2 regions of the Streptomyces sp. CA-249302 genome follow, and region 2 is predicted to be linked to the other one. Evidence: riboswitches for the same ligand, from Rfam matches in the RefSeq annotation. Region 2 holds a riboswitch; the other holds the start of a gene.

Region 1 (15,185 bases), 5.8 Mb from region 2:
GCGCCACCGCAATCCGCAGACAAGGGCGCACGCCGAGGCTCGTACGAAGGAGCTGGCGGCGCTCACGGTGCGGCTGCACGCGGCCCTCGTGCAGACCGCGCTCGGCGTACGCCTGCCCTGAGCCGGGCGGGTGTGCGAAGGCCGGATCGACCCCCCGTTCTCTGCCCGACTACCCAAACGTCCCGGGCACGTCCTAGGGTTGCTGTGTGAACGAGCTCGATGTCGTAGGTGTCCGGGTCGAAATGCCCTCCAACCAACCGATCGTGCTCCTGCGTGAAGTGGGAGGCGACCGCTACCTCCCCATCTGGATCGGCCCCGGGGAGGCGACGGCGATCGCCTTCGCCCAGCAGGGCATGGCCCCCGCACGACCGCTGACCCACGACCTGTTCAAGGACGTGCTGGAGGCCGTCGGCCAGGAGCTCACCGAAGTGCGCATCACGGACCTGCGTGAGGGCGTCTTCTACGCGGAGCTGGTCTTTGCCAGCGGGGTCGAGGTGAGCGCCCGTCCGTCCGATGCCATAGCGCTGGCACTGCGCACCGGAACGCCGATCTACGGCAGCGACGGCGTGCTCGACGACGCGGGCATCGCGATTCCAGACGAGCAGGAGGACGAGGTGGAGAAGTTCCGCGAGTTCCTCGACCAGATCTCGCCGGAGGACTTCGGCACCAGCAGCCAGTGAGACGGGGCCGGTCCGCCGGATCAGCGGTCCGTGACCGGTCGGCTGTGTCCGGTGACCACTGAAATGCTGGCATTTGCCACCGGCGTGTGAGAGAGTCCTGCGGCCCGTCCCGAGCGCATTCGGCTAGCCTTTCCCCGCGGTGGGGTACGGGAAACCACTCCTAGGGTGATTATCACTCGGCGTGCCGAGTGTGGCGGTCGTTGACGCACCCCGGGTGGCTGCCTACCGTCGAGGAGGCAGGTCAAGGACGGAGGTCGGCGTGAGAAGCAGCGGCGACGGTACGGCTGGGGGTGCCCCGGGACGCAGTCTCGGGGACAGTGGCCCGTACCCGCTTCACAGCAGCGCGGCCGATCACGCTCCGCAGCGACCGGCGGCCGTGCCGAGCAGCGGAGGGGCGGCGTCCATGGCGTCCGAGCAGATCGGCTATCGCGGGCCGACGGCGTGCGCCGCCGCCGGCATCACCTACCGGCAACTGGACTACTGGGCGCGCACCGGCCTCGTCGAGCCGAGCGTGCGGCCCGCCTACGGGTCGGGGACGCAGCGGCTGTACAGCTTCCGGGACGTCGTCGTCCTGAAGATCGTCAAGCGGTTCCTGGACACCGGCGTCTCGTTGCAGAACATCCGGACCGCGGTGCTGCACCTGCGCGAGCGGGGCTTCCGGGACCTGGAGCGCATGACGCTGATGAGCGACGGCGCCACGGTCTACGAGTGCACCTCGCCGGACGAGGTCCACGCGCTGCTCCAGGGCGGACAGGGCATCTTCGGGATCGCCGTCGGAGTGGTGTGGCGGGACGTCGAGAGCGCGCTGTCCCAGCTGCACGGCGAGCGGATCGACACCGGCGAGACCCTGGTCGGGCACAATCCCGCGGATGAGCTGGCGCGGCGGCGCAACCGGGCCGTCTGAGCGACCGCTCGGGGTGGTGCGGGCGGGGCCGGACGGTCGTTCGGGGCCATTGTCAGTGGCGTAGGGCAGCATCGGAGATGTGAGAAACGCGCCCACGATCCTGCATCTCGACATGGATGCCTTCTACGCCTCGGCGGAGCAGGCGTCCAAGCCGAGTCTGCGTGGGAAAGCGGTCATCGTGGGCGGGCTGGGGCCGCGTGGGGTGGTGGCCACGGCCTCGTACGAGGCGCGGGTCTTCGGGGTGCGGTCGGCGATGCCGATGGGGCAGGCGCGGCGGCTGGCGCCGAACGCCGCGTATCTGGTGCCGCGCTTCGGGTTCTACCGGTCGATCAGCGAGCAGGTGATGGGGCTGCTCCACTCGTTGTCGCCGCTGGTGGAGCCGCTGAGCCTGGACGAGGCCTTCGTGGATCTGGAGGCCGGGGAGGCGGCCTGGGACGAGGCGTCGGCCCGGCTGGTCGGGGAGAAGCTGCGGGCCGACATACGGGCGGGCACCGGGCTCACCGGGTCCGTGGGGCTCGCCGCGTCCAAGATGCTCGCCAAGATCGCCTCCGAGGAGGCGAAGCCCGATGGGCTGGTGCTGATCGATCCGGGGACCGAGCGGGCGATGCTGGGGCCGATGCCGGTGCGGATCCTGCCGGGTGTGGGGCCCGCGACAGGGGACCATCTGCGGCGGGCCGGGATCACCACGGTCGACGAGCTCGCCGAGGCGGGGGAGGACGAGCTCGTACGGCTGGTCGGCAAGGCGCACGGGCATGCGCTGTACGCGATGGCGCTGGCACGTGACGACCGGCCCGTGGTGGCCGAGCGGGAGGCCAAGTCCGTGTCCGTCGAGGACACGTACGACGTGGACATCCATGACCGGCTGCGGGTCGGGATGGAGGTGCAGCGGCTGGCGGACCGGTGTGTGCGGCGGCTGCGGGGCGCCGGGTTGTCGGGGCGGACCATCGTGTTGAAGGTGCGCCGGTACGACTTCTCGACGCTGACTCGGTCCGAGACGTTGCGGGGGCCCACGGATGATCCGGGTGTGGTGCGGGAGGCTGCGGCTCGGTTGCTGGAGTCCGTGGACACGACGGGGGGTGTGCGGTTGCTGGGGGTCGGGGTGAGCGGGCTTGCCGACTACACGCAGGAGGATCTGTTCGCGCAGGCCGCGGGGGTGGGGGTGAGCGAAGAGGCCGATGCGGAGCATTCGGTGGAGGAGGGGAAGGAGAGCGCTGAAGAGGCGCACGCGGGGGGCGGCGAGCGGCGGTGGGCCGCGGGGCACGATGTGCGGCATGCCGAGTTCGGGCATGGGTGGGTGCAGGGGAGTGGGCTGGGTCGGGTGACCGTGCGGTTCGAGACGCCGCAGTCGGAGGTGGGGCGGGTGCGGACGTTTCGGGTTGACGATCCCGAGCTGGAGCCGGCCGAGCCGTTGCCGCTGGTGCCGGGGAGGCCGGGGGCCGCGATGGACGGCGTGCGCGCCTGACCGGTGCCGGGGCTGGGGGCCCGGTGTTACGCGTCCGCGTCCTCTGTTCCTGCCAGCTTGCCGAAGTCCCGGTCCGGGAACGGGGGCGGGGGAGCTACGTCCAGGCCGTAGTGGTGGTAGAGCTGGAGTTCTTGTTCGGGGGAGAGGTGGCGGCCTACGCCGAAGTCGGGGGCGTCCTTGATGAGGGCGCGGTCGAAGGGGATGTGGAGAGTGCCCTCGACCAGTTCGCTGGGCTCCAGGGGGACGAAGGCGTCCCGGGAGAAGAGGCCGGTGCGTATGGCCGCCCACTCGGGCACGCCGGTCGCGTCGTCGAGGTAGACCTCGTCGATCGTGCCGATCTTCGTGCCGTTGCGGTCGAACGCCTTGCGGCCGATCAGGTTGCGCGGATCGATGTCGGTCTGCACGGGCCCTCCACTTGGTCGCAACTCATTCGTAAGCACTACAAAAGAGCACATTGGTGAAGGCGGCCACTCGAAGGCCCGGGTGGGGTGCTCGCTTGGTAGGCTGGCACCGGCTGCTGACCCCGTGCGGGAGAGTCTTCCGGAGATCGTCCGGAGGCGCCGAAGGAGCAAATCCTCCCCGGAATCTCTCAGGCACACGTACCGCACGGACGAGGTCACTCTGGAAAGCAGGGCGGGTGTCGACGGCTTCCGCTCTCACCGACGGTGAAAACCGGGGGCTCTTGGGCGACCCGGTGAAACTCTCAGGTTGAGATGACAGAGGGGGAGGCCGATCGGGTACCCGCGCCGTGGTGCCCCTCGAAGGTCGCGTCAGACCAGGAGGCCTCCGCAATGACCGCCCATCGCATTCCGCTCGCCGAGCTCGAACAGGGAATCCCCTTCGAGCAGCGCCATATCGGCCCCGATCACGAGGCTCGGGCCAAGATGCTCGCTCAGGTCGGCTACGGCTCGCTGGACGAGCTGACCGCCGCCGCCGTGCCGGACGTGATCAAGAACGCCGACTCTCTTGATCTTCCGGGAGCGCGTACCGAGGCCGAGGTGCTGGCCGAGCTGCGGTCGCTGGCCGACCGGAACCAGGTGCTCGACTCCATGATCGGGCTCGGCTACTACGGGACCTTCACGCCGCCCGTGATCCTGCGGAACGTGATGGAGAATCCGGCCTGGTACACGGCCTACACGCCGTATCAGCCGGAGATCTCCCAGGGGCGGCTCGAGGCGCTCCTCAACTTCCAGACCATGGTCGCCGAGCTCACCGGGCTGCCCACCTCCGGTGCCTCGCTGCTGGACGAGGGCACGGCCGCCGCCGAGGCGCTGGCCCTCTCCCGGCGGATGGGGAAGAACAAGAAGGGGCTCTTCCTCGTCGACGCGGATGTCCTTCCGCAGACCATCGCCGTGATCGAGACGCGGGCCGAGCCGACCGGCGTGGAGGTCCTGGTCGCCGATCTGAGCGAGGGCATCCCGGCCGAGATCGCCGCGCGTGAGATCAACGGCGTGCTCCTCCAGTACCCCGGCGCCTCCGGCGTCGTACGCGACATCAAGCCGCTGATCGACCAGGCTCACGGGCTCGGCGCGCTCGTCACCGTCGCCGCCGATCTGCTCGCGCTGACGCTGCTGAAGTCGCCCGGCGAGCTCGGGGCCGACATCGCGGTCGGTACGACGCAGCGGTTCGGTGTGCCGATGGGCTTCGGCGGGCCGCACGCCGGCTACATGGCCGTACACGAGAAGTTCGCGCGCAGCCTGCCCGGGCGGCTCGTCGGGGTGTCCGTGGACGCGGACGGGCACAAGGCCCACCGGCTGGCGCTCCAGACGCGGGAGCAGCACATCCGGCGGGAGAAGGCCACCAGCAACATCTGTACCGCGCAGGTGCTGCTCGCCGTCATGGCCGGCATGTACGCCGTGTACCACGGGCCCGAGGGGCTGAAGAGCATCGCCCGGCGGACCCACCGGTACGCCACGATCCTCGCCGCGGGGCTCACCGCCGGCGGGGTCGAGGTCGTGCACAACGCCTACTTCGACACGCTCACCGCGCGGGTCGCCGGGCGGGCCGCCGAGGTCGTCGCGGCCGCGCGGGAGAACGGGGTGAATCTGCACCTCGTCGACGCCGACCAGGTCTCGATCGCCTGCGACGAGACGACCCGGCGGGCCCAACTGGGCGCCGTGTGGGGCGCGTTCGGGGTCGAGGGCGACATCGAGGCGCTGGACGAGGACACCGCGGAGTCCCTCCCCGAGGGGCTGCTGCGCGGCGACGACTACCTCGCCCACCCCGTCTTCCACCAGCACCGCTCCGAGACCTCCATGCTGCGCTACCTGCGCAGGCTGGCCGACCGCGACTACGCGCTCGACCGCGGCATGATCCCGCTGGGCTCCTGCACCATGAAGCTCAACGCGACCACCGAGATGGAGCCGGTCACCTGGCCCGAGTTCGGGCAGCTGCACCCCTTCGCGCCCGCCGAGCAGGCGCAGGGCTATCTGACGCTGATCGCGGAGCTGGAGGAGCGGCTCGCCGAGGTCACCGGGTACGACAAGGTGTCGCTTCAGCCCAACGCCGGGTCGCAGGGCGAGCTGGCCGGGCTGCTCGCCGTACGCGGATATCACCGTGCCAACGGGGACGAGCAGCGGACCGTGTGTCTCATTCCGTCCTCCGCGCACGGTACGAACGCCGCGTCCGCCGTCATGGCCGGGATGAAGGTCGTCGTCGTGAAGACCGCCGAGGACGGCGAGATCGACGTCGAGGATCTGCGGGCGAAGATCGAGCAGCACCGGGACGAACTCGCCGTGCTGATGATCACGTACCCCTCCACGCACGGTGTGTTCGAGGAGCATGTCGCCGACATCTGCGCTCAGGTGCACGAGGCCGGCGGGCAGGTGTACGTCGACGGGGCCAACCTCAACGCCCTTGTGGGGCTTGCCAAGCCGGGGCACTTCGGTGGCGACGTCTCCCACCTGAACCTGCACAAGACCTTCTGCATCCCGCACGGCGGTGGCGGTCCGGGCGTCGGGCCGGTCGGTGTGCGTGCGCACCTGGCGCCGTATCTGCCGAACCACCCGCTCCAGCCCGCGGCCGGTCCCGAGACCGGTGTCGGGCCGATCTCGGCCGCGCCCTGGGGTTCCGCGGGGATCCTGCCGATCTCGTGGGCGTATGTGCGGCTGATGGGCGGCGAGGGGCTCAAGCGGGCCACGCAGGTGGCCGTGCTGTCCGCCAACTACATCGCCAAGCGGCTGGAGCCGCACTACCCCGTGCTCTACACCGGCCCCGGCGGGCTGGTCGCGCACGAGTGCATCATCGATCTGCGGCCGCTGACCAAGGCGACCGGGGTGTCGGTGGACGATGTGGCCAAGCGGCTCATCGACTACGGGTTCCACGCGCCGACGATGTCCTTCCCGGTGGCCGGCACGCTGATGATCGAGCCCACCGAGTCCGAGGACCTGATCGAGATCGACCGGTTCTGCGAGGCGATGATCGCGATCCGTGCGGAGATCGAGAAGGTCGGGGCGGAGGAGTGGCCGGCCGACGACAACCCACTGCGGAACGCTCCGCACACCGCCGCCGCGCTGGGCGGCGAGTGGGAGCACGCGTACTCGCGTGAGGAGGCCGTGTTCCCGGCCGGGGTGTCGGCAGCGGACAAGTACTGGCCGCCGGTGCGCCGGATCGACCAGGCCTTCGGTGACCGGAACCTGGTGTGCTCCTGCCCGCCGTTGGACGCGTACCAGGACTGACGCCGGTGAAGTGAGACAGGGCCCCGCCTCGGCGGGGCCCTGGTGTTTCGAGGGTGTTTTCAGGCGGTGGCCAGGGAGACCTCGGTCGCCTTGATCAGGGCGACGACCTGGGTGCCGGTCGCGAGGGCCAGGTCGCGGGCCGCCTCGTTGGTGATCGCGGAGGTCAGTTCGCCGCCCTCCACGGCGACCTTGACCGAGGCCATGGCGCCGCCGGAGGCGATGGCGGTGATCGTGCCGGGGAGCTGGTTGCGGATGGAGAGGCCCCCGACCGGGCCGGTGGCGAGGGAGACCTCCGTCGACTTCACCAGGGCGCGGACCGCGGAGCCCGGGGCGAGGGCCAGATCGGTCACGGCCTCGCGGGTGATCGCCGCGGTGAGGGTCTGGCCGCCGGCGAGACGGACGCCGACCGTCGCCATCACCGCGCCGGGGGTGATGGTGGTGACGGTGCCGGGGAGCTGGTTGCGGATGCTCAGGGTCATGGGCATCACGGTAGGGCTTTGGAAGGTTTACGCCGGGTATGCGTGTGTCTGCGTCGCCTTCACCGTCGCCCAGACCGACGCACCCGGGTGCAGGTCGAGTTCGGCCGCGGCGACCGTGGTGAGGTCGGCAGCGAGGGGGAGTTCGCCGGTGAGGGCGGCGCGGATCTGGTCGCCGTGGGTCTCCAGGCCGGCCACCTCGCAGCGCCAGTGGTTGCGGGCGCTGGTCCCGGTGGGCGGGTCGCGGTGGAGGGTCACGGCGCTCGGCGGGAACGCGACGAAGACCTGGCCGGACAGGTCCTCGGTGGTCGTGATGGCGGGGCCGGCGTCGAGGTGGACGGTGTGGCCGTCCGCCCGGCCCTTGTAGAGGTTCAGGCCGACGAGTTGGGCGATGTAGTCCGTGCGCGGATGGCGGGCGATGTCGGACGGGGTGCCCTCCTGGACCACGCGGCCGTGTTCGATGACCACGAGGCGGTCGGCCAGGACCATGGCGTCCAGGGGGTCGTGTGTGACGAGGACCGCCACCGCCTCGAACTCGGCCAGGTGGCGGCGGAGTTGGGCTCTTACGTCCAGACGGGTGCGGGCGTCCAGGGCGGCCAGGGGCTCGTCCAGGAGGAGCAGGCGCGGGTTGGTGGCCAGGGCCCGGGCCAGGGCGACGCGTTGGGCCTGGCCGCCGGAGAGGCGGCGGGGTTTGGCGGTGGCGTGGTCCGTGAGGCCCATGCGGGACAGCCAGTCGGCCGCCTGGGCCCTTGATTCCGACTTGGTCGCGCCCTGGCAGCGGGGGCCGAAGGCGACGTTGTCGAGGGCGGTGAGGTGGGGGAAGAGGAGGTAGTCCTGGAAGACGACGCCCACCGGGCGGGATTCGGGGGGTGTGTGGTGGAGGGGATTGCCGTCGAGGCGGAGGTGGCCTGCGGTGAGGGGGGTCAGGCCGGCGAGGGCCCGTAGGGCGGTGGTTTTGCCTGCGCCGTTGGGACCCAGGAGCGCGACCACGTCGCCGGGGGCGGCGGCGAGAACGATGTCCAGGCGGAAGGTTTTGTGGTCGATGACGAGGTGGGCGTCGAGGCCGTCGGCGGCTGCCGGGTTCGTGCGCGTCATGATGCCGTCATCCAGCGGTCTCGTAGGGCTGCCAGGACTGTGATGGAGACCGCCAGGAGGACCAGGCTCAGGGCGATGGCCGCCTCCGGCTTGTTCTGGAGGGCCAGGTAGACCGCCAGCGGCATGGTCTGGGTGCGGCCCGGGAAGTTGCCCGCGAAAGTGATCGTCGCGCCGAACTCGCCCAGCGCCCGGGCCCAGGCCAGGACCGCGCCGGCCGCGATGCCGGGGGCGATCAGCGGGAGGGTGACCCGGCGGAACGCCGTGAAGCGGGAGGCGCCCAGGGTGGTGGCCGCCTCCTCGTAGCGGGGGTCGGCCGCGCGCAACGTGCCCTCCACGCTGATGACCAGGAACGGCATCGCCACGAAGGTCTCGGCGACGACGACTCCGGTCGTGGTGAAGGGGAGGGTGATGCCGAACCAGGAGTCGAGCCACTGGCCGACCACGCCGTTGCGGCCGAGAGCCAGGAGGAGGGCGACGCCGCCGACGACGGGGGGCAGTACCAGGGGCAGGGTGACCAGGGCCCGTACGAAACCGCGGCCCGGGAAGTCCGTGCGGGCCAGCACCCAGGCCAGCGGGACCCCGATGACCAGGCTCGCCGCGGTCGCCGCCGTGGCGCAGAGCAGGGACAGGCGCAGCGCCTGCCAGACCTCGGCGCTGGTCAGCTGGTCGGGCATCGTGCTCCACGGGGCCCGGACGAGGAGCGCGACCAGGGGGAGGAGCAGGAAGGCCATGCCCAGGAGGGCCGGGAGGAGCAGGGGGAGCGGCACCCCGCGGCGGCTGTCGCGGACGGTGCGGCTGCCGCGGACGGTGCGGGTGGTGCGGACACGCCCGCGCCGCGGGCCGCCCTCGAGGGTGTCGGCCGCGGCGTCGGACCTGTCGGTCGAGGTCACGGCTTGAGGAACCCGGCCTCGGTCAGGACCTTCTGGCCCTCGGTGGACTGCACGAGCTCCATGAACGCCTTGGCCGCGGTGGGGTTCTTGGCGTTCTTGAGCAGGGTGATCGGGTAGTCGTTGATGGCCTCGGACGACTCGGGGAACTCGACGCCCTCGACCTTGCTGCCGGCCGCCTTCACGTCGGTCTTGTAGACGACCGCCGCGTCGGCCTCCTTCAGCACCACCTTGTTGAGGGCGGACTTGACGTCCTCCTCGTAGGAGACCGGGGTGAGCTTCAGCTTGCTGGCGTCCAGGGCCTTCTGGGCGGCGGCGCCGCACGGCACCGTCTTGTCGCACAGCACGACCTTGAGGTCCTTGTTGGTGAGGTCCTTGAGGGAGTCGACCTTGTCGGGGTTGCCCGGCAGGGTGGCGATCTCCAGCTGGTTGCGGACGAACGTGGCCGGCGTGCCGACCCCGTCGCCCTTGTCCGTCACGATCGCCATCGTCTTCGGGCTGGCCGCGGCGAACACGTCGGCCGGGGCGCCGCCCGTGATGCCCGCCGCGAGCGAGTCGCTGCCGCCGAAGCTGAAGGTCACCTTCGTGCCGGGGTGCTCCTTCTCGAACTCCTTGCCCAGCGTCGTGAAGCTCTCCTGAAGCGAGGCGGCCGCGAACACGATCACCTCGCCGGACAGCTTCGGCGACGAGGAGGCCGACGCGGAGGTGTCGGACTTCGTGGAGTTCGAGTCCGAGTCGGAGGAGGAGCAGGCGGTCAGGGCCAGCAGCGCGGCGGCTCCTGCACCGGCCACCTGCAGAGTCCGGCGGGTCCGGCGCGCGGAACGGGTCATCACGGGTCCACTCCCTATGTCGCTTCGCGGAGGAGCCCCTCGGGCCTCTCCTGTGCGCCGATCATACTGGCGCAAATGCGAGGTGTAAGTCTCCTGTCACATCGCATGAGCTGGAGCAATGAGTGGGTGGGGTGCGCATGTGCGTTCGTACGGGACGGGAGTGGGCGGTGGGCTGGGAGCGTCGTACGGGAAAGGCGTCACGGGTGGGTCAGGCACGGTCGATGTGGACGTTCGTCGACTTCACGCGGGCCGTGGCCTCCATGCCGACCTCCAGACCCAGCTCCTCGACGGCCTCGCGGGTCAGCAGGGAGACCAGTCGGTGCGGGCCGGCCTGGATCTCGACCTGGGCGGCCACGTCGCCGAGTTTGATCGCGGTCACGATGCCCGGGAAGGCGTTGCGCACCGAGGTGTACGAGGTCTCCTCCTCGGCGTTGCCGGCCTTGGCGAGTTCGACCGAGAACGCGGCCAGGGCCCGGCCGTCGACGAGCCGCCGCCCGCTGTCGTCGCGATGGGTCGCCACCCGGCCGGCGTCCGCCCAGCGGCGTGCGGTGTCGGGGCTGACGCCGAGCAGTCGTGCTGCCTGGCCGATTGTGTAGCTCTGCATGCGGTCACGATAGGGCCGTGAACGGGCTTCGGCGGACGTGGGGTTGAGGTCGGGTGTAACGCGATATAGCGTTAGTGGGGGACGTCGGTGGGGGATCGGAGTGAGGTATGTCGGGTGAGTCGGTACGCACCGCCGAGGCGTCGCTCGAACTGCGGGCCTCGCACGCGGACCGGGACCGGGTCGTGGACGTGCTGCGCATCGCGGCCGGGGACGGCCGGCTGACCGCGGAGGAGCTCGACGAGCGCTTGGAGGCGGCCCTGACCGCCCGCACGCTGGGCGAACTCGCCGTCCTGACGGTGGACCTGCCGGAATCCGCCTCGGAGGTCGTGGGCAAGGACGTCGACCGGATCGAGCAGCGCGGCGCTTCCACGCGGCGCGGGGACGGCTGGATGGTGCCGCGGCGGCTGGAGATCGCGTCGGAGTGGGGCGAGGTGACACTCGACTTCACCGATGCGGTGATCACGTACGACACCCTCCACATCGACCTGGACATGCGCGTGGGTGCGCTGAAACTGCTGACCCGGCCGGGCGTCGTGGTGGACGCCGACTCGCTGGTGTTCGAGTACGGCGGTGTCAAGGACCGTTCCGCGGCCGGCCGGGGCGGGCCGGTGGCACTGCGCGTCGAGATTCACGGCCGGATGAACCTCGGCCAGGTGGTGGTCCGTCCGCAGCGGCGCGGCTTCTTCAGGAGAGGCCCGAGGCCCTGAGGACCGCCAGCGCGGTCTCGTCGTCGATGCGGTGGCCCAGGCGGCGCAGTACGTCCGTGCCCTGGCAGAGCGTGCCGCGCTCCAGTGAGCGCCGTACGCCCGTGTCCAGCTCGTGCCAGAGCAGGGGGTCGGCGACCAGGACACGGGGGTCGAGTTCCAGGTTGTGGCCGTCGGTGTCGCGCAGGGCCAGGTGGGAGGAGGCGCCCTCGTACTGCCGTACCGAGACCAGGGCGTCGGTGCGGACCATGCGGCGGTGCACCGGGCCGCGTACCGCCAGCCAGCCCGGGCCCGCGGTGACGCGGGGCGGGAGCAGGACGGCGAAGACGGCCGTCGACAGGGTGAGCCAGAGCAGGGCGCGGGCCGGGGTGAGCGTCCGCGCGTCCCAGTCGACCAGCAGCGTCATCGCGAAGAAGGCCAGCGCGCAGTACGCGGCGAGCCGGGCGCTGCCACGCCAGTGGCGGTCGCCGGCCGGGCTCGGCGGTGTGCTCCTTCGCATGAGGCGACGGTAGGTCGCCGCCGGGGTGGGCGGACCCGCCACTGACGCTCTTCTGACGCGGAGGGAGTGGATTCTGACGCGTTCCTTACGTCTCCCGCGGTTCTTGACCCGGTGGTCGGCCAGAGTTCAGCCGGTGTGCACCCGCGGCCGGCGTGCGCGGTCCGGCTCGGCCTCGCGCAGCACCTCTCGGGTGACCGGGGCGACCTCGCCCTGGCCGAAGAGGAAGAAGCGCAGGAAGTTGGCGAAGGGGCCGCCCTCGGTCCACTCGAAGTAGATGTGCGGGGTGCACTTGGTGGTGTCGCGGACGTGCAGGAGCAGGGCGGCCAGGGCGTTCGGGATGGAGGAGGACTCCAGGGTCAGCACGCGGTAGCGGTTGTGCAGGACCTCGCCGCGCACCTTCAGGCCGGCCTCGAACTCGGACGGGTCGGTGACCGTGACCTCGACGAAGACGAAGTCCTCCTGCTCGGGCATGTCGTTGTCGGCCCGGATCTGCTCGATCTTGTCGCGGTACTCGGCCTTGTCGCGCTTGTCGGGCTCGTTGGCGATGAAGCGGATCTTCCGGCTCGCCATGTCCCGGATGAAACGTTCCGCCATGTCGTCGAGCGTCACGCTGGTCACGCGCAGTTCGAAGGCGCGGGCCAGGCGGGAGAGGAGGGAGACGAGGATGATGCCGGCGATGAAGCAGGCGCCGATCTTGACGCCGTCGGGGCGCTCGATGACGTTGGCCACGGTGACGTAGAGCAGGACCGCCGAGACGGCGGCGAAGCCGATGGTCCAGCCCTTCTGCTGGGCGCGGTGGGCGGCGATGGTGACCGCGATCGCCGCCGAGGACATCAGCACCAGGACGCCGGTGGCGTAGGCGCCGCCCTGGGCGTCGACGTCGGCGTCGAAGATCCAGGTGACCAGGAAGCCGATCAGGGTGAAGACGATGACCATGGGGCGCACGGCGCGGGCCCAGTGCGGGGCCATGCCGTAGCGGGGCAGGTAGCGGGGCATCAGGTTGAGCAGGCCGGCCATGGCGGAGGCACCGGCGAACCACAGGATGGCGATGGTCGAGACGTCGTAGACCGTGCCGAAGGCGTTGCCCAGGTACTCGTGCGACAGGTAGGCGAGGGCGCGTCCGTTGGCCTGGCCGCCGGACTTGAACTCCTTCTCCGGGATCAGGACCGTGGTGATGAAGCTCGTCGCGATCAGGAAGACGCTCATGATCAGGGCCGCGGCTGTCAGGAGCTTCTTGGTGTCGCGGATGCGGCCCTTCGGGTTCTCCTCGGTGTCGTCCGGGTCGCCCTGGACGTGCGGCATGACCGCGACGCCGGTCTCGAAGCCGGAGAGGCCGAGGGCGAGCTTGGGGAAGACCAGCAGGGAGACGCCGACCATGGCGAAGATGTTGCCGTGCTCGGTGGTCAGGGCGCTGGTCCAGTCGGTGACCACGTGGCCCGCGGTGACCACGTGCCAGAAGCCGACGGCCACGACGACCGTGTTGAGCCCGAGGTAGATCACCACCAGGGCGACGGCGACCCCGATCGCCTCCAGGAAGCCCTTGAGGAAGACCGCGCCGAGCAGGGCGACGAGGATCAGCGTGATCAGCATTTCCTTGCCGTGCAGGACGCTGGTCAGGTGGGGATTCTCGACCAGGTGGGTCGAGGCGTCGGCGGCCGACAGGGTGATGGTGATCAGGAAGTCGGTGGCGGCGAAGCCGAGCAGGGTGAGGACGAACAGCTTGCCCTTCCAGAAGGACAGCAGCCGCTCCAGCATGGCGATCGAGCCCTCGCCGTGGGGGCTCTCCTCGGCGACGCGGCGGTAGACCGGCAGAGCGCCCGCCAGGGTGACCACGACCAGCACGATGGTCGCGATCGGGGAGAGCAGACCGGCCGCGAGGGCGGCGATGCCCGGCTGGTAGCCGAGGGTCGAGAAGTAGTCCACGCCGGTCAGGCACATCACGCGGTACCAGCGCTGCCCCTTGTGGGCCGGCTCCGACTCGGCCGGCGCCGCCTCACGGGTCCCCTTGCCCATGTCGGCGAGGCCTTCCAGCATCCAGGCGCGCAGACGACTGGGCGGGGGGTGCTCGGTGGTGGCCATCGGCGTGCTCCTGATGTGCGGCTCAGCGTGTGGGTTCCGGCCATCACGCGGACGGCGGCACCAGCGTAAGCGGAGAGTGACGCGAGGGCCCACGGCTGAGGGGGCGGAGGGCGTCAAGCTTGCGTTAAGACTGTCCGGTCGGCGGGATGTGGCGGCGGAAAGGGCTGATCCGGGGTGTTGTCTCACCATTGCGCCGTACGAGGGGAGGAGCGTCGCCGGTCCGGGACGGACACCCTGCGTCATGGTGCCGGTGGGGCGCGGGGGTGCGGGCGGGCGGTCTTGACGTTCCCTTGACGGAATCTTGGTCGCTGTCAGGTACACGGCTGGAACAGTGCTCGTGACCCGGGCCGTTCTGCCTGATGTGACGTCAACTCTCCCCGTCCGCGCCGAACCCGGGCAGCGGGCCCAGCACATGGTGATCTGCGGCGACGACGGACTCGCGCACCGGCTGGCAGTGGAGCTGGACGGGGTGTGCGGCGAGGTCGTCACCGTCGTGCTGCCGTCCGCGAGCGACCGGCACGGGGCGGAGATCGCCGCCCTGCACCACGACCCGGACTCGCCGGTCGAACTGCACCTCTCCGCCCGCCCCGACGAGCGGTCCCTGCGTGCGGCGGGCGTCGAGCGGGCCGCCGCGCTCGCCCTCACTTACCGCGACGACCAGGTCAACATGACCGCGGCCCTGCTCGCGCGGACCATCAACCCCTCGGTGCGGCTGGTGGTCCGGATGTTCAACCGGGAGCGCGGCCGGCATCTGGAGCGGCTGCTGGACCGGGCGGCGGGGCTGTGCGACGCCCCGGAGCAGGACACGTCCACCACGGTGCTCTCCGACGCCGACACCGCCGTACCGGAACTCGTCGCGGCCGCCGCCGTGGGGCACGGCCACACCCTCCAGGTCGAGGGGAAGGTCTTCCGCGGTGTCGTACGGCCCGCGCGGACGGAGCCGCAGGGCACCGATCTGGCCACGCTGGCCGTGCTGTCCGGCGCGCACCAGGACGACCCGGCGAGCCAGGACAGCGCGGAGACGCCCGGGGAGGACGGGACGCAGCTGCTGCCCGACGACCGGACCGCCCACCACCGGCAGTTCACGCACGGGCGGCTGATGCTGGAGGAGGTCACCCACGTCTCCGAACCGGCCGCCGGCACGCGGCGTCCGCGCCCGCGCGGCTGGCTGCGGGCGCGGTTCGCGCACCTGCCGTGGAAGGTCTTCCTCTCGCACCAACTCGCCGCCGTCTACGGGGCCTTGGCCGCGGTCGTCGTGGGCCTCTCGACCGCCACCGCGCTCTTCGCC
Region 2 (15,185 bases):
CGCCCCGATGCCCTGCAGGGAGAAGACGGTCTCGGTCAGGACGGCGGTGCCGACGAGGGTGCCGAAGTCCATGCCGAAGATGGTGACGATGGGGGTGAGCGCGGCTCTGAGGCCGTGCTTCGACACGACCGTGGTCTCCTTCAGGCCCTTGGCCCGGGCCGTACGGATGTAGTCCTCGCCCATGGTCTCCAGCATGCCCGCCCGGGTGAGCCGGGCGTAGAGGGCGGAGAAGAGGAACGCGAGGCTGATCCAGGGCAGCAGCAGATGCCAGGCCCAGTCGGCCGGGTTCTGCGTGAAGGGGACGTAGTCGGTGCTCTCCCAGACGGGCCATTGATAGACGAAGAGCCCGCTCAGGATCTGACCGGTGAAGAAGATCGGGAGGGAGACGCCGGCCAGCGCGATGAACATCGAGATGCGGTCGATCGGCTTGCCCTTGCGCAGCGCGGAGACGACACCGGTGGTGACACCGAAGATCAGCCAGATCACGGCCGCCCCGACGGCCAGCGAGAAGGAGACCGGGATGCGCTGCGTGAGCTGCGGCCAGACCTCGATGTGACTCTTGAAGGAGTACCCGAAGCAGGGCGCGCTGCAGTGCGTCGCATCAGGGCCGAACTTGTAGTCGGCGCCGACGAAGAGCCCCTTGAGGTAGTCCCAGTACTGGATGTAGATGGGCTGGTCGAAGCCCAGGTTCTTCTTGATCGCGGCGATGGACTCGGGATTGGCGTCCTTGCCGACGTACTGGGTGGCCAGCTGGGTGGCCGTCTGTCCGCCCAGGCGGGGGACCAGGAAGAAGATGCCGAAGGTGACTGCGCTGACCACCAGCAGCAGTACCAAGGCGCCGAAGACGCGTCGGATGATGTACGCAGCCACAGCTGTCCGGCTCCGGGTGGCCGGGACGGAGTTGGTCCGTCCCGGCCACCCGGTGCCTTCACCTGCCTTTCAGGGGTATCCGGCCTGCTGCTACTTCGAGGAGCTGAGCAGCAGGTAGTCGTACATGCCGAGGTACGCCTGCGTCACCGTGACGTTCGTCGCGGACGCCGGCCTGTACAGCAGGTTCTTGCGGTAGAACAGCGGGACCACGGACGCGTTGTCCATGACCATCTTGTCGATGTCGCCCCACGCCTTGGTGCGGGCGGCGGTGTCGGTGTTGGCGATGGCGCTGGCCAGGGCCTTGTTGATGGCCGGGTCGTTCAGCTCCATCAGGTTGGTGCCACCGGAGGGCTTGATGGCGCCGCCGTCGACGATCTGCTCCAGGAAGCCGTAGCCGGTCGGCCAGTCGGCGCCCCAGGCCATCGACAGGATGCCGAGCTTGTGGTCGTGCACGTAGCTCGGGACACCGGCGAAGTTGGAGAAGTACTTGCCGGAGGGGTACTGCTTGATGTCGACGGTGATACCGACGGCCTTCAGCGAGTTCTGGACGGCCGTGGCGGCCGCGATCTCGGCGGGACGGTCCGAACGGGCCGTCATCGTGGTGGAGAAGCCGTTCGGCTTGCCGCACGCCTTCAGCGCGGCCTTGGCCTTCGCGACGTCGCCCTTGTTGCCGGCGGTCGGGTAGGTGTCGAACTTGGTGTAGCCGTTGACCGACGGCGGCAGCAGCGTCGAGGCCACGTCACCCTTGGGCGAGCCGCCCACGGCGTCGAGCACGGACTGCTTGTTCACCGCGTACTGCACGGCCTTGCGGCAGTCGGCGTTGTCGAACGGCTTCACGTTCACGTTCAGCGCCAGGTACTGGAGCGCGCCCGCGTACGAGTTGTCCGTCGACTTGGCGTTCTTGCCGGTCAGCACCTTCGGCTGGGTCTGCGGCTGCACACCGGTACCGGCCAGGTCGGCCGTGATCTTGTCGGCGAGCAGGTCGTTGTCGACCGTCACCGCGTTGACCTTGAACTTGACCGAGATCTTGTCCGGGTAGGCCTTGCGGACCGGGTCGGTCTTCTGGTCCCAGTTCTTGTTGCGGACCAGGACGGCGCTGGCGCCCTCCTCGTACGACTGGAACTGGTACGGGCCCGAGGACACGATGTGCTGGACGTACTTGGCGCCGTCGTCCTTCGCCTGCGGCACCGGGGCCGTCTGCGAGAAGGTCGCCAGGTAGTCGAAGTCGGCGAACGGCTGGTTCAGCTTGAAGACGATCGTCTGGTCGTCCGGGGTCTCGATGGACTTCAGGCCCTCGGCCGACTTGTCCTTGTAGGGACCCGTGTACTTGTCACCGCCGACCAGGTACTGCTTGAAGTACGTCGGGCCGTTGGAGAGGGCCTCGGGCGCGAAGTTGGAGCGCTCGATGGCGTACTTGACGTCCTTGGACGTGATCGGCGTGCCGTCCTGGTACTTCAGGCCGGAACGCAGGTGGTACGTCCAGGTCTTGGCGTCGGCGCTGGCCTTGCCGAGGGAGTCGGCGAGGTCCGGGACGACCGTGAGGCCGTCCTTGCCGGCGGCCGGCTTGAACGTCGTGAGCGTACGCGCGTAGAGGCGGGAGAAGTTCTGCACGAAGCCGTAGTACGTGTTGCCCGGGTCCAGCGAGTCCGGCACGTCCGACTCTTCGAGGTTGACAGTCCCCCCCTTCTTGCTCGTCGCGTTGACGATGGAGGTCAGCGCCGCGTCCTTCTTGGCGTTGCCACCACCACTGCTGTTGTTGCCGCCACCGCCGCCACATGCGGCGGCGCCCAGCGAGAGCGCCAGGACCGACGCAACGGCGGCGGTCACCCTTCTCGTCTTCACGTGAGGAAGCCCCTCTATCGGTGGATCACTTGCTGCGAGGGTCGAGTGCGTCACGCAGCCCGTCACCCAGCAGGTTGAATGCCAGGACGGTGATGAAGATCGCCAGACCGGGCACGAACATGTACTGCGGATCCGCTGTGTAGAGATCCACGGCGTTGCTGAGCATGCCGCCCCAGGAGGCCTGCGGCGGAGCGATGCCGACTCCGAGGAAGCTCAGCGACGCCTCGAAGAGGATGTTCGTCGGGATGATCAGCGTCGAGTAGACGAGGATCGGTGCGACGAGGTTGGGCAGCAACTCTCGGAACAGGACGTACGGGCCACGCGCCCCGAGGCTGTGGGCGGCCTCGATGAACTCCCGCCGGCGCAGGGTCATCGTCTGGGCGCGCACGATACGGCCGATGTACGGCCAGCTGAAGAAGCCGATCACGAAGATCAGGACGCTGATGCGCAGCGAGAGCCCGTCCAGGCCGAAGAAGCCGTCCTGCACCGAGGCCGAGATGGCGATGGCGAACAGGAGCAGCGGGAAGGCGAGGAAGGTGTCCATCAGGCGGCTGATGATGCTGTCGATCCAGCCGCCGTAGTAGCCGGCCATGACGCCGAGCACGGTGCCGATGATCACCGACAGCAGGGTGGCGCCGCCCGCGACCAGGAGCGACACCCAGGAGCCGTCGATGATGCGGGCGAGCATGTCGCGGCCGTACTGCGGGTCGATACCGAGCGGGTGGGACCAGCTCATGCCGCCCCAGCCGCCCTTGGGCGACAGCAGCGCCGGGTCGATGAGGTCCTGGTGGAACTTGTCGGGGTCGAGGTTGAAGACCCACTCGATCGGCTTGGCGAGGACCGCCATCAGCACCAGGCAGATGACGACGATGCCACCGGCGACGGCGACCTTGTCGCGCTTGAACCGGGTCCAGGCGATCTGGGTGAGCGAACGGCCCTCGATCTGGCTCTTCTTGGCCCCGGCGAGCACGGCTTCGGGCTGCGCTCCGGCTTCCGCCCCCGTGGTCTCGATCGGTGCGGTCACGATGACCTGACCCCTCTCGCCGGTGGTGACCGGCCTTTGTCCGCCGCGGTGGGCGGCTTGGTTCTCTTACCTGCTGGTCTCTGGATCGATACCGGTCGGTATCAGCTCACAGGAATCGTTGACCTCGCGTCTGGAGGGGAGTCTTCAACGCGCTCGCGATCACGCGCCAGGTCTGATGGAGAAAGTATGCGCAACCGTGATGACGACTGAGGGATTCCGTTATCCGGACGTCCATTTACGCGTGCCGGACGGAGACAGTGTGACCAGTGAGGCGCGAGCCGACTGTACCCGCCGAACGTCTACGCGCGAAGATCACGCCCGGACCGCAGATTTTCCTGCGATTTGACCTTGGCTCAGTAACCGCCGTGCACGGGCGGGTAGCCGTACCCGGCGACCGGGGCGGCCGGGGCGTGCGCCTCGCGGTCGTAGAAGGGGCGGGCGCCGGCCCGCATCCAGAGGGCGACCGGGTCGAACTCGTCGGACATCGCGACGGTCGACACGGGCAGTCCGTCCGGGACCGCGCCGATGGACTGCTGCATCATCGCGCGCACCGAGTCGACCGCCGGGGGGCTGGTGTCGTATACATCCAGACCGATCGCGAGATACGGCGCACCGAGCGCCGGCTGCACCCAGGCGCGGCGCAGGGAGCGGACCGCCGGGGTGCGGTGGGCGTTCTGCGTGAGCTGGGCGTAGAACTGCGGGATCTCGATGGCGGGTTCCGAGAGCCGCAGCGGGCCGGCGGGCTGACGCTCCAGGCCGGTGGCGATGCGCCGCAGGTCGAGCCAGGGGATGCCGACGCCGCCGCCCGGCGCGTGCGGGTTGAGCCAGAGGCCGAAGTGGTCGGGGTAGAGGGTGCGGGCCACGTCGAGTCCGTCGACCACTTCGTACGAGCGGTTCCAGCCGCTGGCGCTCAGCTCCTGGGCGGAGGTGACGCAGGGGGCGTAGCCGTAGCCGTCGACGTCCATGTTTCCGTACTGTGCGTCGGGCGAACCCGCCTGACCGTGCCACAGGAGCATCCAGACCTGGCCCTGGCCGGGGGTCGCGAGGGCGCGGAGGAGTGCCTCGTAGGCGTCGTAGCGCCCTGGCGTCACCTGGCGCAGCATGTGCTCGACCTGGCCGGTCGTGGTGCCGCTGGCGCTCACGTGTACCGCCCCTTCTTGTGGTTGCCCCGCGTATGGAACGAGTTTAAGCGCCCGGTTGCTCGAGCCCTGTTGCCGACGGCCCGGCGATCAGAAGTGGTCCCTCGTATAGAAAGGGCGTACCTGATCGCGCATCCAGTTCGCCACGGGGTCGTCCGTCACATCCAGCAGAACCAGGTTGACCGGCCACTGGGTGGGGATCCTGGTCACCGCCCGTTCCAGGGCCTGCAGCGGGAGGGCCCGCAGGTCGCCCTCGCGCAGGGAGAGTTCCACGCCGACGAACATCACCGGGTCCGCGGTCTCGATCGCGGCCAGGCAGCGGCGGGCCGTGGTGATCACGCCGGTCTCCGCGAACTCCGCCGACGCCGCGGCCAGGAAGTCGATCGGGTCGTCCTGCCAGTCCGGTTCGAAGAGCTTGACCCGGCCGCCGGAGGTGGGGCCGTCCAGGGCGGTACGGCCCACCCGGCAGAGTTCGGCGACCGCAGCGGGCGGCAGCGGCACGCCCACCACGCCGTCGGGGTTGATCGCCATGCCGACCTGCGGGGGCAGCCCGCGGGCGAACTCGACGGCCGGGGCGATCGTGTACGACATGTGGCCGCCGACGACCTGCCGGAACTGCTCCTCGGAGCTGAACACCGGGACGAAGGCCTGGCCCTCGATCTCCAGGGTGGGCAGGTCGAGGGGGCCGCTGTGCGGTCCGCCGCCACCGGGCAGCGGGATCCACACGTAACTGCGGCCGAGCACCTCGATGATCCGGCCGCCCGCGGCGGGTATGCCGAGGGAGGCCGACAGCACCTCCTCCAGCTCGTTGCCGGGCCATCCGCCGTGCGGATGGGGGTGCGCCTGCATGGGAAAGTCCGCGGGAAGATCCGCTGGGAAGTCCATCTGTCCGACCGCCTGCTGTGAACCACTGCTGTGAACCGCTGATGTGGCCAAAAGGCTAACGGGTAAGGAGGGACTGCGGTCAGCCCGTGAAGCCGATCCGGCGCAGCACGTCCGCCGCGTCCCGGTCGAGCAGCACCGCGGAGCCCACGCCGGCGGGCAGCTCACCCCGCTCGACCTGGCGGATCAGCCGGGCGGCCGCGTGCCGGTGGCGCAGGAACGCGTACCTCGACACACCCCGGCCGCGCTCGCGCTGCCCCGCCAGGGCGTCGCCGGCCGTGACGTCGAGCAGCAGCAGGTGGAGCGTGCCGCCGCGGCGGCGGGCCTCGCGGGCCAGCCAGTCGCGCACCCAGGCCTGCGTACCGCAGTCGTGCAGGACGACACCCCGGCCGCCGCGCAGGGCGCGGCGCAGTCCGGCGTAGTGGGCGAGGCGGACCAGGGGGCGGTAGACCGCGTACGGGAAGAAGCGGGGGGCGCGGGCGTCCCAGCGGTCGCGGGTGTCCTGGGAGTCGATGCGGACGCCGTTGACCGCTCGGTTCATCAGCGTGGACTTGCCGCTGCCGGGCAGCCCGGTGACGACGACGAGGTCGCGGGGGCCGAAGAGCAGGGCGTGCGGGCTGCGGCCCGAACGGTCGCGGAGGTCGCGGACCACCGGTGCCGGCCGTTCGCCGCACCGCTCGCGGGCCGGGGCCCCGGGCTGCTTGGGCAGCGCGAGAGCCGAGGTCGTGGCGTAGGCGGTGGTGGTCCTGTTCACCGTGATCGTCCTCCCCTGGGGCTTGGGTACGGAGTCCCATCCCCGTCGAGTGTAAAGAGAAGGTAATGCGCGGTGCCTCGCGTTTTCGTGATCGTCCTGCCACAGGCTGGTTACAGATGCGGCCCTGCCGTATGCCCCGGATGCGTGCAATGATGTGCGCGCCAACTGCATACCGGCCGTTTGAATCCGCGCGGGAGAGTCCCCAGGCGTACGCCGCCGGGGCGCCGAAGGAGCAAGTCCCTCCCTTGAATCTCTCAGGCCCCGTTACCGCGCGGGCGAGGCACATCTGAAAAGCGGGCCGCCTTCCCGGTGGTCCCACCCAAGGTGCAAGCCATGTCCCCCGTGGTCATGGCGAACCTCTCAGGTTCCGATGACAGATGGGGAGGAACGACCTCGCCGTGCCGTCATGCCTTGGGAGACATCCGTCCGATGAGCAGTACCGAAATCCGCCGTACCGCCCTCGATGCCCTGCATCGTTCGCTCGGCGCGACGATGACCGACTTCGCCGGCTGGGACATGCCGCTGCGCTACGGCTCCGAACGCGACGAGCACGTCGCCGTGCGGACCCGGGCCGGGCTCTTCGACCTCTCCCACATGGGCGAGATCACGGTGACCGGGCCGCAGGCGGCGCAGCTTCTCGACTACGCCCTCGTCGGCAACATCGCCTCCGTGGGCGTCGGCCGCGCCCGCTACACCATGATCTGCCGGGCCGACGGCGGCATCCTGGACGACCTGATCGTCTACCGGCTCGGTGAGACCGAATACATGGTCGTGGCCAACGCCTCCAACGCCCAGGTCGTCCTGGACGCCCTCGTCGAGCGTGCCCCCGGCTTCGACGCCGAGGTACGCGACGACCGGGACGCGTACGCCCTGATCGCCGTGCAGGGCCCGGAGTCCCCCGGGATCCTGAAGTCCCTCACCGACGCCGACCTCGACGGCCTCAAGTACTACGCCGGTCTGCCCGGCACGGTGGCCGGCGTCCCGGCCCTCATCGCCCGCACCGGGTACACCGGCGAGGACGGCTTCGAGCTCTTCGTGAAGCCCGAGCACGCCGTCGAGCTGTGGCAGGCGCTGACCAAGGCGGGCGAGGGCGCCGGCCTGGTCCCCTGCGGCCTGTCCTGCCGGGACACCCTGCGCCTGGAGGCGGGCATGCCGCTGTACGGGCACGAGCTGAGCACCGGGCTGACCCCCTTCGACGCCGGGCTCGGCCGGGTGGTGAAGTTCGAGAAGGAGGGCGACTTCGTGGGGCGCGAGGCGCTGGCGGAGGCCGCTTCCAGGGCTTCGGAAAACCCCCCGCGCGTCCTGGTCGGCCTGGTCGCCGAGGGGCGGCGGGTGCCGCGCGCCGGGTACCCGGTGGTGGCCGGCGGCGAGGTGATCGGCGAGGTCACCTCCGGGGCGCCCTCCCCGACGCTCGGCAAGCCGATCGCGATGGCGTACGTCGACGCGGCGCACTCGGCGCCGGGCACGGCGGGCGTCGGCGTGGACATCCGGGGCAGTCACGAACCGTACGAGGTCGTGGCGCTGCCGTTCTACAAGCGCCAGAAGTAATCCTTGGGCGTGAGCGCGGGCACATCACCGCTGCTCACGCACGTTTCCGGCAGTCACCCATTCACCACCACTCCCCCGCGTACAGGAGAATTCAGGCCATGAGCAACCCCCAGCAGCTGCGCTACAGCAAGGAGCACGAGTGGCTGTCGGCCGCCGAGGACGGCGTCTCGACGGTCGGCATCACCGAGTTCGCGGCGAACGCGCTCGGCGACGTCGTCTACGCCCAGCTTCCCGAGGTGGGCTCCGCCGTGACCGCGGGCGAGACCTGCGGCGAGCTGGAGTCGACCAAGTCGGTCAGCGACCTGTACTCCCCCGTCACCGGTGAGGTCACCGAGATCAACGAGGACGTCGTCAACGACCCGTCGCTCGTCAACTCAGCCCCCTTCGAGGGCGGTTGGCTCTTCAGGATCCGTGTCACGGAGGAGCCGGCCGACCTGCTCTCCGCCGACGAGTACACCGCCCAGAACGCCGGCTGAGGAGCCGTACACGCATGTCCGCACTGAACACGCCCCTGCACGAGCTCGACCCCGAGATCGCCGCCGCGGTCGACGCCGAGCTGAACCGCCAGCAGTCCACCCTGGAGATGATCGCCTCCGAGAACTTCGCACCCCTCGCGGTGATGGAGGCGCAGGGCTCGGTCCTCACCAACAAGTACGCGGAGGGGTACCCCGGCCGCCGCTACTACGGCGGCTGCGAGCACGTCGACGTCGCCGAACAGATCGCCATCGACCGGGTCAAGGAGCTGTTCGGCGCCGAGTACGCCAACGTGCAGCCGCACTCGGGCGCCTCCGCCAACCAGGCAGCCCTGTTCGCGCTGGCCCAGCCCGGCGACACGATCCTGGGCCTGGACCTGGCGCACGGCGGCCATCTCACCCACGGGATGCGGCTGAACTTCTCCGGCAAGCAGTTCGACGTCGTCGCCTACCACGTCGACCCGGCGACCGGCCTGGTCGACATGGCCGAGCTGGAGAAGCTCGCCAAGGAGCACCGGCCGAAGGTGATCATCGCCGGCTGGTCGGCGTACCCGCGGCAGCTGGACTTCGCCGAGTTCCGCCGGATCGCCGACGAGGTCGAGGCGTACCTGTGGGTCGACATGGCGCACTTCGCGGGGCTGGTGGCGGCCGGGCTGCACCCGAACCCGGTGCCGTACGCCGATGTCGTCACGTCGACCACCCACAAGACGCTGGGCGGCCCCCGCGGCGGCATCATCCTCGCCAAGCAGGACTTCGCGAAGAAGCTCAACTCGTCCGTCTTCCCGGGCTTCCAGGGCGGTCCCCTGGAGCACGTGATCGCGGCGAAGGCGGTCTCCTTCAAGGTCGCGGCGAGCGAGGAGTTCAAGGAGCGCCAGCGGCGTACGGTGGAGGGTGCGCGCATCCTCGCCGAGCGTCTGACGGCCGACGACGCCCGGGCGGCCGGGGTGAACGTGCTGTCCGGCGGTACGGACGTGCACCTGATCCTGGTCGACCTGCGCGAGTCCGAGCTGGACGGCCGGCAGGCCGAGGACCGACTCCACGAGGTCGGCATCACGGTCAACCGCAACGCCGTCCCGAACGACCCGCGCCCGCCGATGGTCACCTCGGGCCTCCGTATCGGCACGCCGGCGCTGGCGACCCGCGGCTTCACGGCCGAGGACTTCGCCGAGGTGGCGGACGTGATCGCGGAGACGCTGAAGCAGTCGTACGACGTGGACGCTCTGAAGGCCCGGGTCCAGGCCCTTGCCGACAGGCACCCGCTGTACCCCGGCCTGAACAAGTAATTCCCCGGTGGGGGCATCCGTGGACCGGTTGCCCCCACCATCCCGGCATTGAGGAGTCCCCGTGGCCATCTCGGTCTTCGACCTGTTCTCGATCGGCATCGGCCCGTCCAGCTCCCACACGGTCGGCCCGATGCGCGCGGCACGCATGTTCGCCCGCCGGCTGCGGCACGAGGAGCTGCTGGACTCCGTAGCGTCGATACGTGCCGAGCTCTACGGCTCCCTGGGCGCGACCGGCCACGGCCACGGCACCCCCAAGGCGGTGCTGCTCGGACTGGAGGGCGCCTCGCCGCGGACGGTGGACGTGGAGGGGGCGGACGAGCGGGTCGAGCAGATCAAGGCCGACCGGCGACTGCGGCTGCTCGGCGAGCACGAGATCCCGTTCTCCTTCGACGACGACCTGAAGCTGCACCGCCGTAAGGCCCTCCCGTACCACGCGAACGGCATGACCCTCTGGGCATACGACGCCTCGGGCACCGAACTCCTGTCGAAGACGTACTACTCGGTGGGCGGCGGGTTCGTCGTCGACGAGACCGTGCTTGATGAAGGCGCGGCCGGCGCGAACCGGATCAAGCTGGACGACACGGTCCTCAAGTACCCCTTCCGCACGGGCGACGAGCTGCTCCGCCTGACGAAGGAGACGGGCCTGTCGATCTCCGCGCTGATGCTGGAGAACGAGCGGGCCTGGCGCACCGAGGACGAGATCCGCTCCGGGCTCCTCGACATCTGGCGGGTCATGCAGGCCTGCGTGTCCCGCGGCCTGTCCCGCGAGGGCATCCTGCCGGGCGGGCTGCGGGTGAAACGCCGGGCGGCCGTGACCGCGCGCCAACTCCGCGCCGAGGGCGACCCGTTGGCCCGCTCGATGGAGTGGATCACGCTGTACGCGATGGCGGTGAACGAGGAGAACGCGGCGGGCGGCCGGGTGGTCACCGCCCCGACGAACGGCGCCGCGGGCATCATCCCGGCCGTCCTCCACTACTACATCAACTTCGTGCCGGGCGCCGACGAGGACGGGGTGGTCCGCTTCCTGCTGGCCGCGGGCGCGATCGGCATGCTCTTCAAGGAGAACGCGTCCATCTCCGGTGCCGAGGTCGGCTGCCAGGGCGAGGTCGGTTCGGCCTGCTCGATGGCGGCGGGCGCGCTGGCCGAGGTGCTGGGCGGCTCCCCCGAGCAGGTCGAGAACGCGGCCGAGATCGGCATGGAACACAACCTCGGCCTCACCTGCGACCCGGTCGGCGGCCTGGTCCAGATCCCCTGCATCGAGCGCAACGGTATGGCGGCGGTCAAGGCGGTCACGGCCGCGAAGATGGCGATGCGCGGCGACGGCTCGCACAAGGTGTCCCTGGACAAGGTCATCAAGACGATGAAGGACACGGGCGCCGACATGAGCGTGAAGTACAAGGAGACCGCGCGGGGTGGGCTGGCGGTGAACATCATCGAGTGCTGAGCCCGGCAGCCGCCGGAAGCTCGCGTCTCCTCACCGCCTCCCCCTCGATTCCACGCCGCTTCCACATCGTTTCCACGCAGCCCCGGATCCTCCGTGCCAAGGTGGGAGATACCTCAACTTCCGTCCCCACCCCGGCACTTCAGGGAGACCCCCATGCTGCGCGGCATAGACGTGAGCGCCTACCAGTCCTCGTCGTACGACACGGACGGCCTCTCCTTCGTCTTCATCAAGGCGACGGAGGGCCGTTCGTACGTCAACCCGAGACTGGCGGCGCAGACGAAACACGGCCGTGACGCCGGCCTGGTCGTCGGCTTCTACCACTTCCTGTGGCCCGGCAACCTGGAGGCCCAGGCGGAGTACTTCGTCAAACACGCCCCCGAGAAGGCGGGCGACATCCTCGCGGTCGACTGGGAGACGACGAGCTCCGGCACCCACGCGAGCAACGCGGAGAAGGACCTGTTCATCCGGAAAGTGAAGGAACTCCGGCCGAGCCACCAGGTGATCCTGTACGCGAACAGGGACTTCTGGCTGAACGTCGACACGACGTCGTACGCCGGCGACGGCCTGTGGATCGCCGACTACGTCACCGCCGGCAAGCCCCGCATCAAGGCCAAGTGGCGCTTCCACCAGTACAGCAGCGAACCCCACGACAAGGACGTCGCGGATTTCGAGGACAAGGCCGCGCTGAAGGAGTGGGCCAACGACGCCTAGGAGAGGGCCGGCCGACGGCGGTTCCGGCTAGCCGCGGAAGTCCGCCGGGCGTTCCGGGGACGCCTCCGACAAGGCCTTTGTCACGGCGTCCGTTCCTGCGCGGAGGCCGTACACCGGTGTGCCCGGCTGTTGGCGCCAGGAGTCGGCGAGGGTGCCTGTGTCGACCGTGTCGAAGCCGAGTTCGTCGATCAGGGACCGGACCTTCGCCTTGGCCTGCTCGTCGTCGCCCGCGACCGGGAGCGCCTGGCGGTCGGGGGTGCCGGGCGGCAGGGGGCGGTCGAGGATGTCCTGGGCGTAGGTGCCGTTGAAGGCCTTGATCACGGTGTGGCCGATCTCGCGTGCCGTCCAGGCGCTCTCCGTGAGGCCCTCGTCCTCGATGCCGGCGATCCTGCCGTCCCGCTGCGGGTAGTAGTTGCCGGTGTCGATCACCGCCACGTCCGCCGCGGCGCCGTCCAGTACGCCGGCCGGCAGATCGGGGATCGCCTTGAGGGGGATCGTGACGACCACGACCTCCGCGCCGCGCGCCGCCTCCTCCACCGGGACCGGTGTCGCACCGGTCTCCTTCGCCAAGTCGGTGAGCGTTTCGGGACCGCGGGAGTTGGCGACGGAGACGTCGTGACCGAGGGCGGTGAGCCGCCGGGTGAGGTTGCCGCCGATGTTGCCCGCGCCGATGATGCCGATCTTCATGACAGGACTGGCCTTTCAGGGTAGATGCACATGCATGCTTCTGACATGCGTCAACCCAGGCGGTTCCCGGTCTATTCCGTACGGCGGGCTCAACGGGTGAACACCGTCCGCACCTTCACACCCGTACGACGATCTTGCCCGTGTGCCGGTTCGACTCCATCAGGCGGTGGGCGTCCCGGATCCGGTCCAGTCCCTCGAAGACCTCGCCGACGACCGGGCGGAAGCCGCCGTCGGCCAGGCCCGCGTTCAGGAAGGCGGTGGAGCGGCGGCGGCCGTCCGGGGTGGCGGTGAGGATCATGTTGACGTAGGTGTGGATGGTGAAGGGCCAGTTCCGGGGATCTCGGCGGGACGGCGGTCCAGCCAGCCGTAGGCGAGCACCGAGCCGCCCGTCGCCAGGGCCTCCGCCAGCGCACGGAAGCCGGGGCCGCCGATCGCGTCGAAGATCACCTCGACGCCCCTGCCGCCGGTGAGCCGCCGCACCTCCTTGGCCACGGCCTCCGGCGCCGACTCCCCGGTGACGATCACCTCCGCCGCGCCCAGTTCCAGGAGCCCGCGCCGCTTCTCCTCCGTGCGCGTGGTCGCCAGGGGGACCGCGCCGATGCGGCGGGCGACCTGGATCGCCGCCGTGCCGACCCCGCTGGACGCGCCGGTGATCAGGACGTGGTCGCCGGGGCGGAGGCCGGCCGTCTCCAGCAGGCCGCCGTACGCGGTCGTGTACGTCAGCCAGGCCGCCGCGCCGGTCACCGCGTCGACGGAGCCGGGGCGGCGCAGGACGGCGGACTCGGGCAGGACGACCCGCTCGGCGTACACGCCCTGTGCGCTCATCTCGATGCCGGGGCCGGTCATCACCGGGTCGCCGACGGCGAGTTCGGTCACGCCCTCGCCGATCGCCTCGACGATGCCGGCGGCCTCGTAGCCGAGGCGGGAGGCGGGGAGGGCAGGCTGGTAGTAGTAAGTGCCGCTGCGGAAAAGGGCTTCGGCGCGGTTGAGGCCCAACGCCTCGACGCGGACGAGGACTTGGCCGGGGGCGGGGTGGTCGGGGACCGTCGCGTCCTCGATCCGCAGGACCTCGGGGCCGCCGATTTCATGAAAAAGCACGGTACGTGCGGTGGTTGGCATGCAGGAAACGCTACGAGGCGGTCGTGAGACGATCCATGTCCATCGGTCTCCGTTTCCTGTCCGCACGTCTTCTGCCCTGCCGCGCCGGTTACCGTTCGGACATGGACGTACTCAGCGATGCCGTGGGCGCGATGCGCACCGGGCGGCCGCACTCCTCGCTGCGGGACAAGTACGCGCCCTGGGGCATGCGGTTCGAGGCCTCGGCGGGGGCCGGGTTCCATGTGGTGCTGCGCGGGTCGGCGTTGCTGATCCCGGCGGAGGGCGAGCCGGTCGTCGTCGGTCCGGGCGACGTGGTGTTCCTGGCGCACGGGCGGGGGCACGCGCTGGCCAGCGGACTCGACGTACCGCTGGACCCGGTACGGCCCGGGCAGAACGGCCAGTGGCCCCAACCACCCTCTCCCCCAAGGGATTTGGCCCCGGACGCCGTCATGCTGTGCGGCTCCTACGGGCTGGACCACAGCCGCGCCCACCGGCTGCTGACCGAGCTGCCGGAGGTCGTGCACCTGCCCGCCCGGGTCGGCGCGGACCGTTCGCTGCGGGCGGCGGTGGAGCTGCTCGGCATGGAGCTGGAGGAGCGGCGGCCCGGCTCCGACGCCATCGTCACCTCGCTCCTGGACACGCTGCTGCTGTACATCCTGCGCGCCTGGTGGCAGCGGGAGCACCGGGGCACCGGCTGGTCGGCGGCGCTCGCCGACCCGGCCGTGGCGGCGGCCCTGCGCGCGATCCACGGCGACCCGGCCCACCCCTGGACGGTCGGGGAACTCGGCGCCGAGGGCGGCCTGTCCCGCGCGGCCTTCGCCCGCCGCTTCACCACGCTGGTCGGCGAACCGCCGCTCGCCTATCTCACCTGGTGGCGCATGACGACCGCCGGCCGGCTGCTCCGCGAGGAGGACCTCCCGCTCCGCCAGATCGCCCAACGGGCCGGTTACACCTCGGAGTTCGCGTTCGCCAAGGCGTTCAAGCGGGAGTACGGGGTGGCGCCGGGGCAGTACCGCAGACAGGCCTCCTGACGCGCCCCGGCGGACTTCCCGTCCGCCTCTTGGCCCGCCCCCGCCGGCCTGCCCCACATGACGAAGGGGGCGCCTCCTCGGGCGCCCCCCTTTTTCGCGTTCGCGACTTGGTTTCCGCGTCCGCTACTTGTTCAGGTAGGCCCAGAACTCGTCGAAGGACAGGACCTTGTCGCCGTTCAGGTCGCGGGACTTGATGATCACCTCGGCGACCGACTCGGTGACGTTCCAGTCGCCCTCCTGGGCGAGGGCGGACTTGAACTCGGCGGCCGTGATGAAGCCGTCTCCGTCGGTGTCGATCCGCTGGAATTCCTTGCGCGCTGCCTCGATGTCCGCCACCGATCCGCCCCTTTTCTCCATGACTGCGTGTCTTGCTGTGTTGCTGACGCAGGTCAGATTAGC

The links. A riboswitch is a leader RNA that binds a small molecule or an ion and turns the genes downstream of it on or off. The one in region 2 is predicted to bind glycine.
Region 1: linked by a shared signal. The riboswitch ahead of gcvP (aminomethyl-transferring glycine dehydrogenase) and the one ahead of gcvT (glycine cleavage system aminomethyltransferase GcvT) in region 2 are both predicted to bind glycine.

Annotation. Positions count from the first base shown of each region.
Region 1 covers NZ_JBNJMG010000001.1:1,657,863-1,673,047, reverse strand. The annotation lists gene ftsR (transcriptional regulator FtsR) at 1-121, shown strand, start outside; gene ACQEWB_RS07565 (bifunctional nuclease family protein) at 207-680, shown strand; gene ACQEWB_RS07560 (MerR family transcriptional regulator) at 940-1,584, shown strand; gene ACQEWB_RS07555 (DNA polymerase IV) at 1,664-3,046, shown strand; gene ACQEWB_RS07550 (PRC-barrel domain-containing protein) at 3,073-3,450, opposite strand; glycine riboswitch at 3,565-3,661, shown strand; gene gcvP (aminomethyl-transferring glycine dehydrogenase) at 3,838-6,723, shown strand; gene ACQEWB_RS07540 (TOBE domain-containing protein) at 6,783-7,202, opposite strand; gene ACQEWB_RS07535 (ABC transporter ATP-binding protein) at 7,230-8,294, opposite strand; gene modB (molybdate ABC transporter permease subunit) at 8,291-9,184, opposite strand; gene modA (molybdate ABC transporter substrate-binding protein) at 9,181-10,011, opposite strand; gene ACQEWB_RS07520 (TOBE domain-containing protein) at 10,220-10,615, opposite strand; gene ACQEWB_RS07515 (DUF1707 SHOCT-like domain-containing protein) at 10,723-11,322, shown strand; gene ACQEWB_RS07510 (hypothetical protein) at 11,300-11,818, opposite strand; gene ACQEWB_RS07505 (amino acid transporter) at 11,945-13,897, opposite strand; gene ACQEWB_RS07500 (NAD-binding protein) at 14,259-15,185, shown strand, end outside.
Region 2 covers NZ_JBNJMG010000001.1:7,498,541-7,513,725, reverse strand. The annotation lists gene ACQEWB_RS34170 (ABC transporter permease) at 1-870, opposite strand, end outside; gene ACQEWB_RS34165 (ABC transporter substrate-binding protein) at 961-2,712, opposite strand; gene ACQEWB_RS34160 (ABC transporter permease) at 2,738-3,736, opposite strand; gene ACQEWB_RS34155 (enhanced serine sensitivity protein SseB C-terminal domain-containing protein) at 4,090-4,878, opposite strand; gene ACQEWB_RS34150 (enhanced serine sensitivity protein SseB) at 4,966-5,760, opposite strand; gene ACQEWB_RS34145 (AAA family ATPase) at 5,840-6,511, opposite strand; glycine riboswitch at 6,693-6,791, shown strand; glycine riboswitch at 6,792-6,898, shown strand; gene gcvT (glycine cleavage system aminomethyltransferase GcvT) at 6,941-8,059, shown strand; gene gcvH (glycine cleavage system protein GcvH) at 8,158-8,535, shown strand; gene glyA (serine hydroxymethyltransferase) at 8,550-9,815, shown strand; gene ACQEWB_RS34125 (L-serine ammonia-lyase) at 9,877-11,259, shown strand; gene ACQEWB_RS34120 (glycoside hydrolase family 25 protein) at 11,413-11,970, shown strand; gene ACQEWB_RS34115 (NADPH-dependent F420 reductase) at 11,998-12,657, opposite strand; partial or broken gene ACQEWB_RS34110 (zinc-dependent alcohol dehydrogenase family protein) at 12,773-13,776, opposite strand; gene ACQEWB_RS34105 (AraC family transcriptional regulator) at 13,878-14,786, shown strand; gene ACQEWB_RS34100 (EF-hand domain-containing protein) at 14,910-15,122, opposite strand; gene ACQEWB_RS34095 (MerR family transcriptional regulator) at 15,181-15,185, opposite strand, start outside.